Regions from separate parts of the Clostridium beijerinckii genome, predicted to be linked through region 2. Evidence: riboswitches for the same ligand, from Rfam matches in the RefSeq annotation. Region 2 holds a riboswitch; each other region holds the start of a gene.

Region 1 (6,542 bases), 2.4 Mb from region 2:
AAACGAGATTGTAGAAGTTACTAACGGAAAAGTAATAGTTAGAAAAAGTGAAGAGGACATATATTTTAAAGAAGGAAATAGATTATACTTGAAAATATAATTAGAGTACTCTAGGATTATGGTTCGTTGCTTATAGATATCCAACTTTAAAACTAGACTTATGTGGTAACTTGCCGAAATCATAAATATTTTGATTCCGAAAAGCTATGAAAATATCGCTGAAGGTTCTAAGCGGCAGGTTGTATCCACTTTAGCATGTTCCAACTTTCAGTTTGACAAGCTAAAATGGAACAACCTACAGCTAAGAACCTTTAACAGCTCATTTTCAAATGTTTTCTCCACAAATATATTTATGATTTCTAGCTAAAGATAATCATTTATATACAGTAAATATGGAAATATGTTCACAGAATAAGTCTAATTAATAATTGGAATGTCTATAGTTACGTATTTAAAGCTCAGCGAAACACTTCGTAAAAGAATGAGAATACAAGCTGATTATAAAATTTATTATTCATAATTAACTACTTCTGGAGATTTTTATTTCAAAGTAAAAATTTAGTTCTAACAATAAATTTTTTATAACATGAAACTTAGATTTAGGCATATTACAATGAACTAAGTCATTAATCAGATAGAGTAAAAGGATGGAGATTCAATTGCAATGTAAATTTTATATTTTAATAAATATTATAGAGAATTATTTGGTAATAGGATAATTGTGAACTTATGTAAAATGTGGTATAATAGCTGTTGGATTTTGTATTTTAAAGAAAAAATCATTAATTAAATGAATAACTTGTAATAAGAATCGTTACAAATAGATATTATATATATTGTTAACATGAAGCTATATTCAAAACTTAGTAAATCAAGTGTTAAAATAAGATCAAGGTATAGGGACTTAATTGCAATATATATTTATAAAAACATAGATAATTATTACGAATAAAGTAAGGAGGAAAACATATGTCAGGACACTCAAAGTGGCATAACATTCAAGCAAAAAAGGGCAAGACAGATGCAAAAAGAGGTAAGATTTTTACTAAGATAGGTAAAGAAATTGTGATGGCTGTTAAAAATGGTGGAGCTAATCAAGATACAAATGCAAAATTAAGAGATGTAGTTGCAAAAGCCAAGGCAGCAAACATGCCTAATGATACTATTTCAAAAGCAATTAAAAAGGCATCTGGTGAATTATCAGCAGTTAATTATGAAAATATAGTTTATGAAGGTTATGGACCTAGTGGAGTAGCTGTAATAGTTGAAACTCTTACTGATAATAAAAATAGATCTGCTGGAAATGTAAGAAGTGCATTTACAAAAGGCGGCGGAAACATGGGTACATCAGGTTGTGTATCATTTATGTTCCAAGAAAAAGGTGAAATTGTCATTGAAAAAGAAGATAAAGATGAAGATGAATTAATGATGATTGCCTTAGATGCTGGTGCAGAAGATTTCGCATCAGAAGAAGAAGTATTTGTAGTAACAACTGCACCTGAAGAGTTCGGAACAGTTAGAGAAGCATTAGAAGCACAAGGTATTGAATTCTTAGAAGCTTCAGTTAAGATGATTCCAGATACATACACAGCAATAGATGAAGCTGATGCTAAGAAATTCCAAAAGATGTTAGACTTACTTGATGACGATGACGACGTTCAAGAGGTGTACCACAACGCTGAATTCCCTGAGGGATGGGATGAATAAGCTGTTTTAGGCGCTTTTAAATTATAAAAAGCTCTGGATGATATACTTATTAAATAATAACACTTTCAATATTGATATACATAGTTAATTGATATTGGAGGTGTTTTTTTTGTTACTTGTAGATTTATTAATTGTAAAAGGAAAGGATAGCTTATTGTACCAGCCAAGCTATCACTAGTTGGTTATTATATTTTTTAAAATAAAATGATAAATAATTAATAAGAAATTATGTTGTAAATTCAATTGCCTAATTCTTTTTTGATTGCAAACTAAGATCTTCTGGTGTAGATATATAAAACATGATTAACAATATTATTCAATAGTTGTAAATTTTTTGTAAACATGGTATTATGGAATGGAAATATAGAGGGCAATTAGCTTAAATCCTTATATGAAGAGTGATAAAAAATCTAGAACTATCCAGTAAATAATTATTACTATTTTTAGAAGAAAAGTTTTAAACAAGATAGACCAAATAATGATCATTATGGTATAATTACTACGGCATATATTAGCTGTATTTAATATGTTATGTAAGAAATAAAAGAAAAAGCAAGTATATTTTGTTATAAGGAAACTTTGAACCATATATTTTAACTGGGCACTTTATATATGGTGAGTTAGTAGTGCAACCGACCTTTATATTTATAAAGGCCGGTTTTTATATTTTTTAAGATTATTTGTAATACATTTACAAATAAGGAGATAATATATTAAAGAGAGACTTTGGTTAATTATGATTAAAATTTAAAGAAAGAAAATTTTATTATTTTAATATAATTTTTATTAAATATTTTTGAAAAAATAAGAATAAGATACAAATTTATACACAACAACGTTTACAAAAAAGTTAAATAATATTAAAATATACAATGAGAGGTGATTTTTTGGATTATACATTAATATGTATTTTAGGACTAGTTATAGGTAGTTTTTTAAATGTTTGTATTTATAGAATTCCTATAGAAAAATCAATTGCTTTTCCGCCGTCTCATTGTACAACCTGTAAACATAACTTAAATCCACTAGATCTAGTACCTGTATTTAGCTATATATTTCTTAGAGGAAAATGTAGGTATTGTGGTGAAAAAATATCTATAAGATATCCTCTTATAGAAATCTTAAATGGATTGCTGTATTTAATTGTATACGCAAAGTTTGGATTAGATCTGATTACCATAAAATATTGTATTTTGGTATCTCTTTTAATCGTAATTAGCGCTATAGATTTTGACACGCAGTTTGTATTTACAAGTACTACGATTTTTGGAGGAATAGTTGGCATTTTATTTATATTATTACAATATGCTTTATATAAGAATAATGTTCTAGATTTAATTCTAGGAGGAATACTAGGAGCAATAATAATAGGATTAATAGTGTTTTTAACAAGGGGAATGGGTGAAGGTGATATTGAAATTGCGACTGTGTGTGGATTATTCCTGGGAGTTAAAGGAATTTTATTAGGCTTATTTCTAGCAATTGTATTAGGTGGAATAATAGGAATAATTGTTTTAATATTAAAATTAAAGAAAGCAAAAGAAAAGATAGCGTTTGGTCCTTTTATAGCAATAGGAAGTTTGATTTCAATGCTCTACGGAGCAGAAATATTAAAAGTTTATTGGAATTTGTTGTTGTAAAGATATACTTTTTTACAATAACTTTACTTGTGAAAATCATATAGCAAACTTATACTAATTATAAGGTGCTATGCCGCATTTTATACATAATTCATAGGAAAGGTGAGACTCAGAATGGCAACTGAAAAAAGAAGACTAGGTAACATTCTTGTAAATGCGGGAAAAATTACAGGATATCAATTGCAAGAAGCATTAAAGTCTCAAAGGACACTAGGGAAGAAGCTAGGGGAAATACTACTTGATAGTAAGATTATAACTGAAGAAGATATAATAGAAGCAATAGAACAGCAGACAGGAATTAAAAAAGTAGATTTAAATACAATAAATTTTGATAAAAAAGCTATAAGTATAATTCCTAAAAATTTATGTGATAAATATAATCTGATACCATTCGGATTTGAAAATAATAAAATTAAGGTTACTTTATCTGATCCATTAAATATATATGCAATAGATGACGTTGCAATATCTACTGGGTTCGAAATAGAATCATACATATCTAAAAAGGATGACATAAAAAAGTTTATAGAAATATATTATAGCAGTCAGCAGGTTAGCTTGGCAGCTCAACAACTTTCAAAAGAAAGTTCTGAAGCAAAGAATTTAAAAGTTAATATAGATGAAATGGATACTGTTAAGAATGCTCCGGTTGTAAAAATGGTAGAGTACTTATTTAAGAATTCAATAGAACTAAATACATCAGATATCCATATAGAACCATTTGAAAATGAAGTGAGAATACGATATAGAATAGATGGCAAATTACAGACTGTAAATGTTATTAACATAGAAAGCTTAGGTCCGCTAGTAACAAGAATAAAAATACTTGCAGGATTAAATATAGCAGAAAAAAGAATACCACAAGATGGAAGAATAATGACGAGTGTAGGAGGAAAAGAAGTAGATCTTAGAGTTTCAATACTTCCAGTAGTTAATGGGGAAAAAATAGTTATAAGAATCCTTAACAAATCTATGGGGAATATAGGCAGAGATAAACTAGGAATGAGTAATGAAAATCTAGAGAAGATGGATAGAATTATTTCAAATCCACATGGAATAGTATTAGTTACAGGACCTACAGGAAGTGGTAAATCTACAACCTTGTATACAATTTTAAGTGAATTAAACAATGATCAAATAAATATAATTACTGTAGAAGATCCAGTTGAATATACGCTAAATGGAGTAAATCAAGTGAGTGTAAATAATAAAGCCGGATTAACTTTTGCAAGTGGACTTAGAAGTATATTAAGGCAAGATCCAGACATAATTATGATTGGTGAAATTAGAGATAACGAAACAGCAGAGATTGCTACTAAAGCGGCTATAACAGGTCACTTAGTTTTAAGCACACTTCATACAAACGATGCTCCGTCATCTATAATAAGGCTTGTTGATATGGGAATAAAACCATATTTAGTTGCTACGTCAGTAGTTGGAATAGTAGCTCAGAGATTAGTTAGAAAAGTATGTATGAATTGTAATGCTCCATATGAAGCTACGGAATATGAAAAAGAAATCCTTGGAATTGATAAGGACAAGCAAATAATTTTAAATAAAGGTAGAGGATGCGGATATTGCAATAACACAGGGTATGTTGGAAGAACTGGTGTGTATGAGGTGATGGAAATTACAAGAGAACATAGAGAAGCTATTAATCTAGGAAAAGATTCAGATATACTTAGGGATATATCAATAAAAAATGGAATGAATACATTAGTTGCTGAATGCAGGAAGTTAGTAATAGACGGTATAACGACAATGGATGAGCTTGCAACAATAACGATGACTAAGGAATAGACAGATATTTATTCATACTAATTTTTTGGGGGGGATAGAAGTGGCCAATTTTAAATACAGAGCAATGAATGCAGATGGAGAAAAAATTGAAGGTATGCGTGAAGCAGATTCTAAGGGAGAAGTAATAGATTTTATATCCTCAAATGGATATTATCCTTTAATGGTAGAAGAAGTAATCGAAAGCAGTAAAATAGAGCTGAACTTCAATGATAAAGTTAAGATTAAAGACATCTCAATTTTTTGTAGGCAATTTTATACTATGCTAGATGCTGGAGTACCTATATTAACTTGTTTAAATATATTATCTAAACAAACCCAGAAGAAAAAATTAAAGGAAGCAATTGTAGAAATTGAACAAGAAGTTCAAAAAGGTGGAGTTTTGTCTGAAGCAATGAAGAAGCAAAAAAAGATATTTCCAGAACTTTTAGTTGGTTTGGTTGAAGCTGGTGAAGCTAGTGGTACACTAACTAGTATAATGCAAAGAATGGCGACGCATTACGAGAAGGAAAATAAAATAAATAATAAAGTTAAGAATGCTATGATTTATCCAATTATATTGAGCTTAGTAGCAGTAGTGGCAGTTGTGTTTATACTAACTTATGTTATGCCAACATTTAAAGGTATATTTGAACAAACGGGAACAGTATTGCCATGGTCGACAAGGCTTATACTTGGCAGCGGAGATTTCCTGAAAGAAAATTTTATATGGATTATAGTTTTTATAATATTAAGTTTTGTTGGTATAAAATATTATTTTAATACAGAAAATGGTTCAATTACTTTAAGTAGAATAAAACTTAAACTTCCAATAATAAAAAAGTTTACTGAGATGGTTATAGTATCTAGGTTTACAAGAACTTTATCTACACTATTAGCTAGCGGATTATCTCTAATAAACGCAATAGATATTGTATCGCAGGTTGTGGAAAATAGAATAGCAGAAAAGGCGTTGAAAAAGGTTAAAGAAAGAGTAGTTAAAGGTGAGGAATTAAATACTTCAATGAGGGAGTCGGGTATATTTCCAGAAATGCTTTATTCAATGATAAAAATTGGAGAAGAAACAGGATCTATTGATGAAATTTTAAATAAAACAGCAGATTTTTATGATGAGGAATTGGAAACTACAATACAGGCAACAGTTGCTTTAATGGAACCAATATTAATAGTAGTAATGGGACTTGTCATTGGATTTATTATAATGTCAGTAATGCTTCCAATGTATGATAGTTATACTAAAATTTAAAAAGTTAAAATGATGCACGTGAAAAACACAGTGCATTATAAAATATAAATTATATAAAAATTAGGAGGAATTAATATGACTAGTTTATCAATCAGAAAAATGAATGAACTATCAAAGAAAAAGAAGAAAGGATTTACATTAGTAGAATTAAT
Region 2 (6,542 bases):
TAAAAAGAATAATGTTTTTCCACCACTTCTCTTGTAAAGCCATAATCAATTATAACTGGCTTTCCATCAATCATTCCCCAGCTGCTTTTCCTACAAAAATCCCCCAATAACAACCTATAGTTTTTCTTTATTTCTTGCAATTCCTGAGTTTTTAAAAATTCATCTCTATTCGATACATTAAAATACTTCCATACATATAAAATATCACTTATCTTGCTTGCTTTTTGCATTATAAGTAAGCTAAAGTCACTTGAAACTTGTATAACTTTTGCAAATAACTTAGTATGATCATTATCCGAAATAATATATTCAGCTTTATTTTGTGCTATTCCAGCCTTATTTTTTGCTATCTTCAAAACATATCCATTTCCTAAATCGAATACTTTCCTGCCAGAACCTGAACCAATATATTTATAATAGCCTTGTTTTATATTAAACATAATTTTATCAAAATCAATAGTCATTCTAGCACCTACTCATAACCATATTTTAATCCATTCGAATACTCTACATATTACATTACTCTATTCTATGAAAATTTGTTCTTATTAAACTAAACTTTATTTTTATTAGTGCTATGCAATTTCTTATATAGATTAAAATACTAAATTTATATTTGAATCTATAGCAAACCAAGAGCTTAATTAAGACCATAATTATAGAAACTTAATTGAAATATATTATATACTATAATAGTGCAAAAATGCTTGAATAATTTTACAACTGAATAAAATAAAAAAACATCTATGATAAATCCTTGTTATAATTGAGTTACCACACAACAATGACAGCAAGGAGCTATACATAAATGTTTCAGAACACAATTATATCAGATGATCTATCAATATACAATTTTTTAAAACAACTAAATTTTGATTTTTACTTAACTAAGCCTCAATTAAGACATTTAGAAAATATAATGAATGCTATGATATCAAAAGGTTATAACGGTAAAATTTCCGACATAGCGGAGCTTGCTCCTTCGAAACATCGAACTAGTATTACTAGATTTTTTTCAAATAGTAATTGGAATGAAAAACTTTTAGAAAGAGCATTAAAAGCATATATCATAGAACTTATTTGGGGGAAATCAAGAGAATCCAAACAGCCAATATACTTTATTATTGATGACACTATTTCTGAAAAGACAAAGCCCTCGTCAAAGGCTAAAAATCCAATTGAAAAGTGTTCGTTTCATAATTCTCATTTAAAAGGTAAGAATGTATATGGTCATCAAGTAGTAGTTTCTTTACTATCGTGTGACGGATTAGTGCTGCCATACTCAATTGATATCTATGATAAAGAATATATGAGTAAAATAGAATTAACTAAAAAATTAATTACAACACTTCCAAAGCCTGAAAATAAAGGCTATGTGTTAGCAGATAGTTGGTATAGTTGTAAGGATATTTTTAATGCTTCTGAAAAAGCCGGCTATAGCTATATTGGTGCTTTAAAAACTAATAGGGTCATTTTTCCGTATGGCCATGAAAGACTAGGAATAAAACTTCATAAGTTTGCTACATTATTAAAGATTGAAGACTTTGACCTCGTCACCGTCAAAGATAAGCAATACTACATTTACAATTATGTTGGCAACTTAAAAGATCGAAAGAATGTCTCTATTGTTTTAAGTTATCCTAAAGATGCTTTCCAAAAAGATGGAGCATTGAAAACTTTTATTTCCTTAGAGAAATCATTAGCACCGTTAGATATTTTAACTCAATATACCGACCGATGGGCAATCGAACCATTTTTTAGAGATTGCAAAACGTACTTAGGACTAGATGGATATCAAGTAAGAAGTGGAAAAAGCATTAATAGATATCTAATCATAATGTTAGTAAATTATACTTATTGCAAAATATACTGTACTGATTCTCTTCACTTTAATACTGGATATAAAGTTGCTAAAAAAAATTTAGAAAAGTCCAAAGTAATATATATTTACAAAGCTGCCGCAAGCGGTACGCCGATAGAAAAAATTTTTGAGTCATTAAAAATAGCTTAAGAATCTGTTTTTTTATTTAACTGTAAAATTATTCAAGTAAAACTGCACTATTATAGTTATATATACTTATAAAATATTTTGTTAAACTATTTGATTTATATGCATATATTAAGCACAGCTAACATTGTTAACTCTTTTTTTATATTTAGTTGACAATATTAAATATTAATTATATACTTGTCTTGAAATTATTTAATAAATTGGGGCGTGGTAAAATTATATGGAAAAATTAGCAGAAGAAATTATTAACGGAAGACGATTAACTAGATCTGATAATTTAGAATTTTTATTAACTTGTGATTTAAAGAAAATTTGTGATGGTGCTAATAAAATTCGTAAAACACTATGCGGAGAAAACGTGGACCTTTGTACAATTATTAATGGTCGCAGTGGAAAATGCAGCGAGAACTGTAAGTTTTGTGCTCAATCAAAACACCACAAAACAGAAATTAAAGAATATGATTTTTTAGATCCTAATGCAATCTTAAAAGACTGCAAAAAAAATGAAGCTAATGGTGTACATAGATACTCTATTGTTACAGCCGGAAGAGCATTAGTTGGAAGCGATTTTGATAAAGCTGTACAAGCATACAAAATGATGAATAAAGAATGTTCTATCAACCTATGTGCATCTCACGGTTTTTTAGGTGAAGAACAATTTGTACTTTTAAAAGAAGCAGGAGTCACAATGTACCATGCAAACATCGAAACTTCTAAAAGAAACTTTCACAATATTTGTACTACTCATTCATATGATGACAAGATTAAAGAAATTAAACTAGCGCAAAATGCAGGTTTAAAAGTTTGTTCCGGTGGTATTATAGGAATGGGTGAAACTTGGTATGACAGAATTGACATGGCTATAAGCTTATCAGAACTTGGAGTTATATCTATACCAATAAATGTATTAATGCCTATCAAAGGTACTCCATTAGAGAATTTAAAAAGGATTTCTAATGATGATATCTTAAGAACGATTGCAATTTTTCGTTACATAAATCCAACAGCTTATATTCGTATGGCTGCCGGAAGAACTTATTTTGAAGATGGCGGCATAGAAATTTTTCAATCTGGAGCTAATGCAACGATAACTGGTGATATGCTGACTACTGTAGGTAACAATACATGTCAAGATAAAATAATGTTGCAAACACTCGGTTTTTCAATTAAAAAGGAATTATAGAAAAGAAATATAATATATAAAGGAGATTTAAAATTATGGAAAATATACGTAGAACTAACGCGCGTCAGTTAACAATAATCGGAATAATGAGTGCTTTTATATGTACATCTGCGCCGTTTTCAATTCCTATTGGTATAGTACCAATTACATTAACAAATTTAGCAATTTACCTTACTATATATATAATTGGAAAAAGGGAAGGAACAATTAGTTATCTTATCTATCTTCTCATAGGTGCATTGGGATTGCCAGTTTTTTCGGGATTCTCTGGGGGATTTACTAAATTAGCAGGGCCAACAGGTGGATACCTAATTGGATTCGCTTTTATGGCATTTATAAGTGGATTATTTATTGATAAATTTCCTAATAAAATTTTCATGTGCTTTTTAGGTATGCTGCTAGGTACACTAGTAACCTACATATTTGGAACAGTATGGCTAGCATATGTTGCACATCTACCATTTAATAAGGCCTTAACAATTGGTGTTCTTCCATTTATTCCTGCTGACCTCGCAAAGATGGTAATTGCATCACTAATAGGGCCTCAGATTAGAAAACGAATTAAAAGCGCTGGATTATAATAGTTAAAATATATATATTAATAAAAAATGAGTTTCTTTAAATTATAAAATTAAGGAAACTCATTTATATTATAAATCAACTAGATCCACTTCTACTTTTTTCTGACTTCTCTAAATATTCTCTCACTTATCTCTTCAACTTCTTCATTATTCAATCCTTTTCTTTTAATAGCATTAGCAAATATATTTGTCATTTGCTCCCAATCACTAATTTTCTCTGAATGTAATTTTATCTCTTCTAATAACTCATATACCTTTTTATTCATACCATTGCTCTCCTCGTAAAATCTACTATATTATTATAGCAAAAAAATAAGAATCATAAACAATATTTCTAATGTCCATGATTCTTATTAATTAAACCTCTATATGAGAAAAGTCTGTAATTATTTTATTCTCATCATCTTCTGTTTTCTTTATTTTACCTAATTTAATCTTAATAGTTAGTGTCATGTCTTTCCTCTTCCTACATATTAATTAACGTGAATAATTAATCTTTATATAAGTATTATTTATTATTTTATAATTGAACTTCGCTTTTATACTATCAATACTCGATATCTTTTCAATATAATACATATCTGCTAAAGTTAAATCTCTTAACTCTGCAACAAATTCAAATTTAGAACACTTTGCCAAATTATCATTTATAACTTTCATGATTTCATTATGTATCTTCATAGCATATCACCTCTCATATATTAACTTTAAAAACTATTTTATTTACTTTTAACTCTATTATGTTTAATTCCAAAAATATAAAAAACCAATCAAAACTAATTAAAAAAATTAATTAGTTTTGATTGGTGGGTTGCATCATTAACTCCAAATTCTCAAGATGCCCAAATACAGAGAATTCTTCACAGTTCCCAATCTTTGTATATTTATGTTGCTTTATGTCTTTCTATGTATATATTATAACAATAATATAAGAAAAATCAACATTAAATGCAATAATTACCTTACAATAATTGTTACATATTTAAAGGTAATTATTAAATGTATAAAAAATTTTATTTACTGTCCCTAAATATCATATTTAAGCTTATTTTAATATAATGTTTATATTGAATTAACATATTTGTTATAATTTTGTAATAATTATAAGCTATAATAAGAAAATAAGATAATTTCTTATTAACTATTTATCCTTCTATATAAAATCGTTTATGGGTAACTTATTTATGTATTGTAATAATAAGTTACCCTTGTTGCTTTTGCAATTCCCATATAGATAACCCAACTAAGATCTGAACTTATGCGTATGTCTCACCAAAATGAATAACATACTTTTGTTCCAGTTTCTAGGTAATTCTGATGGGTGATTCTAAGGCTATAAAGTTGCACCCAAAGTGCTAGCCTCAAAGAACAAGCGCTCATAGAGAAAGTTCTGCTTACCAAATGTAAAATTTGGAGCATCACTTTTTGAACTAGCACATTTGGAACAACTTATAGCCAAATAATCACATCCATCAAAATTACCAATGAAACATTCCATATTATGACCCTTGTGGTTACAAAAGTATATTACTCATTTCTAGTTAGAAGATATTTCATAGTTCAAATATAGTTATTATTGTGTTATCTACATATTTCTTTATACAATTTATAATCTTAACTTTAGGTTATTACTGATAACTACATCATTTAAATTAATATATCTTTTATAAAAAAACAGCATCCCCCATAATTTTCAGAAAAAATTATGTAGAATACTGTTTAATGGATGTTATCATCCCCTGAATTTATGAATACTTAATATTAATACAACTTAGTATTTTCAATATTTTTAAAGTTTTCTACCCATTATCACACCCATGGCTGATGCCATCATAAGTCCTCTAGTCCATCCACTTGAGTCACCTAAACAATGTAAGCCTTTTATATTAGTTTCGAAATTTTTATCTAAATCAATTCTATTACTGTAGAATTTTATTTCTGGACCATATAATAATGTTTCTCTGCTTGCAAATCCTGGAACTACTGTATCCATGGCTTGTATAAAGTTTAAAATATTTGTCATAGTTCTATATGGCATAGCTGATGTTAAATCTCCAGCTTCTGCGTCTGGTAATGTATGTCTAACGTTTGATTCGTACAATTCCTTTTCCCAAGTTCTTTTACCATCCAATATATCTCCATATCTTTGAACTAATATTTTTCCATTTCCCAACATATTAACAAGTTCCGCAACCTTCTGCCCATATTCAATTGGTTCATTGAAAGGAGCCGAAAAATTATGTGAACTTAAAATTGCTAAGTTTGTATTATCAGATTTCTTATCTTTATAAGAGTGGCCATTAACTATTGCTAAATTATTATCATAATTCTCTTGACTTACAAAACCACCTGGATTTTGACAGAAAGTCCTAACCTTATCTTTAAATGGTGCTGGATGCCCTATAAGTTTCGATTCATAAAGTACATTATTTACACTTTCCATTACTTCATTTCTGAGCTCAACTCTAACACCTATATCAACTGGTCCTGCACTATGATTTATCTTGTGCTCAATACACATGTCTTTTAACCAATCAGCCCCTTTTCTACCTGTTGCTACAACTACTTTATCTGAAAACATTTCTTCATCATTAGTTCTAGTTAATGAATCTGTTATTAATACCCCAGATACTTCATTGTTTCTTATCAAAAGATTTTTAACTGTTGTATCAAATTTAATTTCAACGCCATCATTTAATAGATGTTTTTGAATCTTCAAATATATCTCTTGAGCTTTTTCAGTTCCTAAATGTCTTATTGGACAATC
Region 3 (6,542 bases), 2.1 Mb from region 2:
TAAAGGAAATAGGTATCATAATTTTGATTGATGAAAACTTAATGAGTAACTACTTAGGGGGAAATTTTATGAAGATTTTTAATTCACTGAGATTCAAATTGACAATGGTTTTGATTTGTTTATCTCTTATTCCACTGTTCAGTCTATCACTTTTTCAGATAAATCAATTTACTTCGCTAGTTGATAGTAACATTAAGAAAAATGAAATTGGTATAGCTAATTCAACTGTCAATGAGATGAATATTTGGGTTAATGGAAAAGTGTCTCAACTTACAGAGATATATAAAGCACATCCAGAATTCTCCAATATGGATGCAAGCGCTATAAATTCAGTACTTAAGCCTATTAATGAAAGTGACTCGGAAATTGAGTCGTTAGGTGCAGTAACAAAGGATGGAAAAATTGCTAGTACTATTGATGTTACTGACAGGGATTATTTTATAAAAACAAAAGAAACAAAAAAGATGGTTATTACTGATGTAATAATAAATAAAAGTACTGGAAAAATGAATATACCAATTGCTATTCCGATTTTAGATTCAAATAATAATTTTAATGGTTTAATTACTAGTTTAGTTAGCATTGACTCTTTAAATACATATATGTCAAACCTAAAAGTTGAGGATACAGGATATGCATTTATGATATCAAAAAATGCTGATTTCTTATATCATCCCAATAAGGATTATGTTGGCAAGAATATGGCTGATATTATAAAAAATCAAGATACTATAAATCTTTTTAAAAATGAAGTATTAGCTAAAGATAGTGGATACATTGAATATACAGATGATCAAGGTCTAAGTAAAATTGCAGCATACTCTACTGTAGCAAATACATCGTGGAAAGTAGTTGTTACAGTTCCTAAAAGTGAGGTTTATGATGAAATCAATAGAACAACACAAATATCATGGATAGTTATATTCATTTCCGTAGTTCTTGTTACGATCATATCATTTTTTATGGCAAATATTATTGCGAGGCCTATAAAATCAGCAGCAGAATATTTAAATAGATTAGCAAATGCAGATTTTACGCATAAAGTACCAGAAAAAATAAAGAGACGAAAAGACGAAATTGGAGTTCTTGCGAGTTCAATGGAGATAATGAGTGAATCAATAAAGGCTGTTGTAACAGATGTTATAAATGAGGCGTATAGTGTTAAAAATAATGTAACAGGTTCATTTAAGAGTATGCATGACTTATCTATGCAGGTTGAGAATGTATCTGCAACTACACAAGAAATGTCAGCAGGAATCGAACAAACGGCAGCTGCAACAAAGCTTATCAATACAACTTCGTCAGAGTTGGAAAAGTCAGTTAAAAATATTTCAAGCAAGGCACAAAATGGTTCCGGAATAGCTAAAGAAATAAGTAGACGTGCTCAGAATTTAAAGGAAAATGCTATAGTATCTGAAAAAACAGCACATGATATTAGAAATAATATTGATGTTGATATGAAGAAGGCAATTGAACAATCAAATGCTGTTGATAAAATTAATGATCTTTCAGAATCTATTCTGCAAATTACATCTCAAACTAATCTGCTTGCATTAAATGCAGCAATAGAAGCAGCTAGAGCAGGAGAGGCTGGCAAGGGATTTGCGGTAGTAGCAGATGAAATAAGAAAACTAGCAGAAGTATCAAAAGATACAGTTAATGAAATTCAAGAAATAACAAAATTAGTTATGAGTTCAGTAAAAAATTTAAAGACAAGCTCAGAAAAAGCATTACAGTTTATTGATACAACTGTAATTGATGATTATAAGAATATGGTAAGTACAGGAGAACAATATTATAAGGATTCAGAGGCTGTTCAAGCTTTAGTAAGCGATTTTAGTCAAACGGCTGAAGAATTATTAAGTTCAATACAAAGTATGGTAAGCTCAATAAATGAAATTTCGGCTTCAAATGACGAAAGCGCAGTAGGAGCTCAAGACATTTCTGAAAAAACATTAGTAGCTATGGAAAGGGCTAATAATGTTGCTAACCTTATGAAAACTACAGAAAATAATGCTCAAGAACTTATGAGTATTGTCTCTAAGTTTAAAATATAAAAAATAATAATATTTAAAATGGAGTTGTTGCAAAATATGAATGTAATTTCTATTTTGCAGCAACTTATTTAATGATTATATTTGTAGGTCTTATTTTTACATTTTTATATAATGTATAAGCTGCAACATTACGAAGCATAGATGATTCAAAATCACCACTAATTTTTTTGATAATTTCAGATGTATTAAATATCGTAATGGATATTATATTTGTAGTATTTTTAAAGATGGGGGTTGCGGGTACTGCAATTGCAATTGTAACTGCAGAAATGCTATCGAGCGTTTTTTGTATTGTTTATGTTTATAAGAAAGTACCATTACTTCATTTCACTAAAGAAGAGATTATACTAGATAAAGAATTATTAAAAACTACAATAAATTATAGTTCTGTTACTGCTATGCAGCAAACTTGTTTATATATTGGAAAAGTTTTAATTCAAAGTGCAGTAAATCCTTTGGGAATAGATGCAATAGCAACATTTAATGCAGTTAATGGAATTGATGATTTTGCGTTCACGCCACAACAAAGTATTAGTAGTGGAATGACAACATTTTTAGCTCAAAATAGAGGAGCCAAAAAGCATAATCGTATTAAACAGGGACTCTGGACAGGCTTAAAAATAGAAACATTATTTTGGTGTATACTTGTTGGTCTAGTATATTTCGGGGCTGATAATTTAATGAAGCTATTTGTTCATAATGAAGGATCAAAAGTTATATAATTAGGTGTGATTTATCTTCATTTTATGGCATTTTTCTACATGCTACCAGCATGGACAAATGGAATACAATGTTATTTCGGAGGAATGGGAGAATTAAAAGTTAATTTAATTATCAACTTTCTCACAGATGATTGGAAGAGTGACATTTGCGTATTTACTTGCTCCCAAGTTTGGTATAGTTGGTATCGCGCTAAGCTGTTTTGCAAGTTGGATTATAATGCTTGCTTATGAACTTCCTATTCTTATTAAACATAAGATATAATTTCATATACTAATTATAGTTTGCATATATTTTCATTTATTTAATTGCATTTTAGCATTTATAATTTAAATAAGCAATAAAATGTATGTCTATAGAAATTTAAAAAAATGAAAAAATAGTCTATAATTATAGCAAAAGCAAAGAACCCAAGAAAAATATAATATAGAATAGTGGGAGATAAATTAAAAATGGTGAAATACTTACAATCAACAACATTTAAAATGGCTTTATCAGCGACAATAGCCATAATTATATCAAATTATATAGGATTACAATTTGGAGTGACTTCAGGTATAATTGCAATACTTAGTATTCAGGATACTAAAAAAGAAGCTTTATTAGTTGCAGGTAGAAGAATAATTACTTCGTCAGTGGCAATACTTCTGTCTTATATTCTATATATGCTGCTTGGAAACAATCCAATTGTGTTTGGATTATTCTTACTGATATTTATACCCATAACTAAAATACTAAAAATGGGAGAAGGAATGGTTGTAGGTGCTGTATTATCGACACATCTTTTAACGAGTTCTAATATTAATGTTTCTTGGATTATAAATGAGGCACAGCTAACGATAGTAGGAATTGGAGTAGCAATGATGTTTAATCTATATACTGCGTCATTAGAAGAACAATTTGAAAAGAATAAAGAAAGAATAGAAGATTATTATAGAGCTATATTATCAGATATGGCAGTAAGCCTTGTTACTCAGGCTGTACCAATTTATGAAAAACAAATATCAGTGAATGTTGAGGAATTAATTAATAAGTCTAAATTTATGGCACAGATAATAAATAATAATCGTTTATTTAAAAAAAATGATTATTATTTGAGTTATATAGAGATGAGAATAATACAGCTAGATACAATGAAAAGAATGAAGAGGCATTTTTCGAGATTTTATATGACTTATGATCAAACTAGAATATTATCAGAATTTACAAATGAAGTTGCAATGAATCTAAAGGAAGATAATGATTGTGTAGAGCTTATAAATAAACTAAATTTACTTAGAAAAGACTATGAAAAAATGGATTTACCTAAGAATCGAAACGAATTTGAAAACAGAGCGTTGCTATTTCAGTTTTTGAATGATTTAGAAGATTTCTTAGTTATTAAGAAAGAATTTAAAGAATCTTTTCAAAATAGGTAGAGGTTATAAATGTAACTTACTAAAATTAGTTTTAATGCCATTAATGGTAAAAATATTAGTATAAATATTGAAATTTATCAAAAATAAGTGTAAAATTATGCATATCATATGCATTGATAATAGCACACTTGCCGAAAGGCAGGGCCGCAAAGCTATGGGTCTAAAGAAATTTATTTTCAATGATTGCCAGGTTGCCAAAATGTAGTTATATAAACATTAGTCATTTGTTTATTTTTGGTGCCTATTAATAATTAATAGGCACCTTTTTATTTTAATAGAAAATCATTGAAATATGTGTATATGATAAGAATTTAAATAAAGAAAGGTTAGGTGTAGTAAATGAAAAAGTATCAGTTGTCTTTGGACAAGGCGAAAAAGGAGATTAACATAAGGATATGGGGAATGTTTGAACCAGACGATGCTAATAGTTTTGTTGAAGATTTTAGAAAAGAACTATCTCCTATACAAACTTCAGAATATGTATTAAATTTTGATGCAAGAGAGTTAAACGTTTCAAGACAAGAGATGTTACCAATGTTAGAAGGATGTTTTCAAATGTACAAGGCTTGCAAGTTTGTAAAGGTTATAGCAAATGTTGGTAGTAATATAACTTTAAAGATGCAATTATCAAGAATAAGTAGGAACACTGGATTGGGAATTGAAATAATTTAAAACAATACATAATTTATAATATTAAATTGAATTACATTAGCTAGGAGATTATTATGGGAATAAGATTAAGTTGCATTGATATTTGTCATGCATCTAAAGTTGTTTCAAATGATATTTATTTAAAACATTTTGAAAAACAAGATAAGGATGTAGAACATTTATTGGTAGATGTAATGGGTAGAGATAAACGCTTTATGTTTAATGAACAGGAGACAACTTTATCTCTAGCAGTAAAAGTAGCAAAATCAGCATTAGATAAAGCTAACTTGACAGGTAGTGACATAGATGTGCTAGTATATTCATCTATATTATCTGAATATATAGCACCAGCAACATCTATTTTAATACATAAGGAATTAAATGCGGGAAGAAATGTAATGTGTTTTGATATGAATGCAAATTGTGCTGGTATGACTGTTGCCTTAGAGAATATATCAAATTATTTAGAATCGTCAAAGCGAGCTAAAAGAGCATTGATTATTGGTTGTGATGATGTCGATTCGTTAGCTGATCCCAATAATGAGCTTTGCTATGGAAATTATGGACATGCTGCATGTGCAATAATTTTGGAAAAAGTTGAAGAAGAGTGTGGAATAGTTGATGCAGAATATTATATAAACACAGAGGAAAGTCATAATATTATGTATCCAAGTAAAGGATTCTCTAATTTCTTCAAATCAAATGATGTAGGTGAGCTTTATTTGAAATGGTTGCCATTCGATGGTGGGGCATGTGTTTATCCAGCAGCAGAGATTGCTAAAAAGATGCTGAAGAAAAATGGCTTAGAAAATGAAGACATTAAAATGTTCTGCTTTTCTCAGTTTGCGTTTATAAATATAAAAAATATAAGACAACTTTTAGATATAGGAGAAGATAAGAGTATATATATAGGGAATAAATATGGATATACTGGAACTACTAGCCCTTTCATAGCATTGTATGAATCGATAAAGGAAGGTAAAGTTAAGAGAGGGGACTATGTAATTTTCTGGACTATTGGATCTGGTTCTCAGAGTATAGTTATGTTATATAAATATTAGTATTAGAAAATGCACTTCATAAATATAACCTTCTGTAGTAAAATCTATAGAAGGTTATATTTATGAGTTTGATGCTATCATATGAAATGCAAGTAAGTAAATATACTTTAGATAAATATATATTAGAATATCACTAATATGAGAATAAATTCTTATAGATGATTTAATGAAGTAGAAAAATATATAGAGATAGTGTTAGAACTTAAAAAATGCTATATTAATTAAAGAATAACAGGGGAGATGGTTTGATAATGTACGATTATCCACTATATAGACCTCCAAGTGAAAGTAATAGTCTTATAATACAAGTAACTTTAGGGTGTTCTCATAATAAATGTAATTTTTGTAATATGTATAAATCTAAGAAATTTACAATAAAATCTTTGGAAGATATTAAAACAGATGTAAATTACTTTAGAGAAATGTATTCGCATGTAGAAAAAATATTTTTGGCAGATGGTGATGCGTTAATCATTCCAACGGAAAAATTAAAAGAAATTTTAACGCTTATAAGAAATACATTTTCTGAATGCAGGAGGGTAACTCTTTATGGGACACCAAAATCAATATTAGGTAAAACTCATCAAGAGTTGAAAGAACTTAAAGACTTAGGCTTATATATGATATATATGGGT

The links. Region 2 has a riboswitch for cyclic di-GMP ahead of PZA12_RS09890 (hypothetical protein). Riboswitches for the same ligand answer to the same signal wherever they lie in the genome.
Region 1: it holds a riboswitch for cyclic di-GMP, as region 2 does, so the genes downstream of both, PZA12_RS20685 (prepilin peptidase) here and PZA12_RS09890 (hypothetical protein) in region 2, are expected to answer to the same signal.
Region 3: it holds a riboswitch for cyclic di-GMP, as region 2 does, so the genes downstream of both, PZA12_RS19675 (hypothetical protein) here and PZA12_RS09890 (hypothetical protein) in region 2, are expected to answer to the same signal.

What each region holds. Positions count from the first base shown of each region.
Region 1 covers NZ_CP144906.1:4,503,125-4,509,666, reverse strand. Annotated here, with positions in the region: gene PZA12_RS20695 (YigZ family protein) at 1-100, shown strand, start outside; gene PZA12_RS20690 (YebC/PmpR family DNA-binding transcriptional regulator) at 970-1,707, shown strand; cyclic di-GMP riboswitch class II at 2,272-2,354, shown strand; gene PZA12_RS20685 (prepilin peptidase) at 2,595-3,347, shown strand; gene PZA12_RS20680 (GspE/PulE family protein) at 3,462-5,147, shown strand; gene PZA12_RS20675 (type II secretion system F family protein) at 5,188-6,390, shown strand; gene PZA12_RS20670 (prepilin-type N-terminal cleavage/methylation domain-containing protein) at 6,466-6,542, shown strand, end outside.
Region 2 covers NZ_CP144906.1:2,116,557-2,123,098, reverse strand. Annotated here, with positions in the region: gene PZA12_RS09915 (hypothetical protein) at 1-464, opposite strand, end outside; gene PZA12_RS09910 (IS701 family transposase) at 809-2,011, shown strand; gene bioB (biotin synthase BioB) at 2,232-3,194, shown strand; gene PZA12_RS09900 (biotin transporter BioY) at 3,230-3,775, shown strand; gene PZA12_RS09895 (hypothetical protein) at 3,868-4,041, opposite strand; gene PZA12_RS09890 (hypothetical protein) at 4,253-4,456, opposite strand; cyclic di-GMP riboswitch class II at 4,572-4,655, opposite strand; gene PZA12_RS09885 (NAD(P)/FAD-dependent oxidoreductase) at 5,565-6,542, opposite strand, start outside.
Region 3 covers NZ_CP144906.1:4,255,619-4,262,160, reverse strand. Annotated here, with positions in the region: gene PZA12_RS19690 (methyl-accepting chemotaxis protein) at 69-2,057, shown strand; gene PZA12_RS19685 (MATE family efflux transporter) at 2,225-2,779, shown strand; gene PZA12_RS19680 (aromatic acid exporter family protein) at 3,230-4,195, shown strand; cyclic di-GMP riboswitch class I at 4,307-4,394, shown strand; gene PZA12_RS19675 (hypothetical protein) at 4,535-4,867, shown strand; gene PZA12_RS19670 (3-oxoacyl-[acyl-carrier-protein] synthase III C-terminal domain-containing protein) at 4,921-5,907, shown strand; gene PZA12_RS19665 (radical SAM protein) at 6,159-6,542, shown strand, end outside.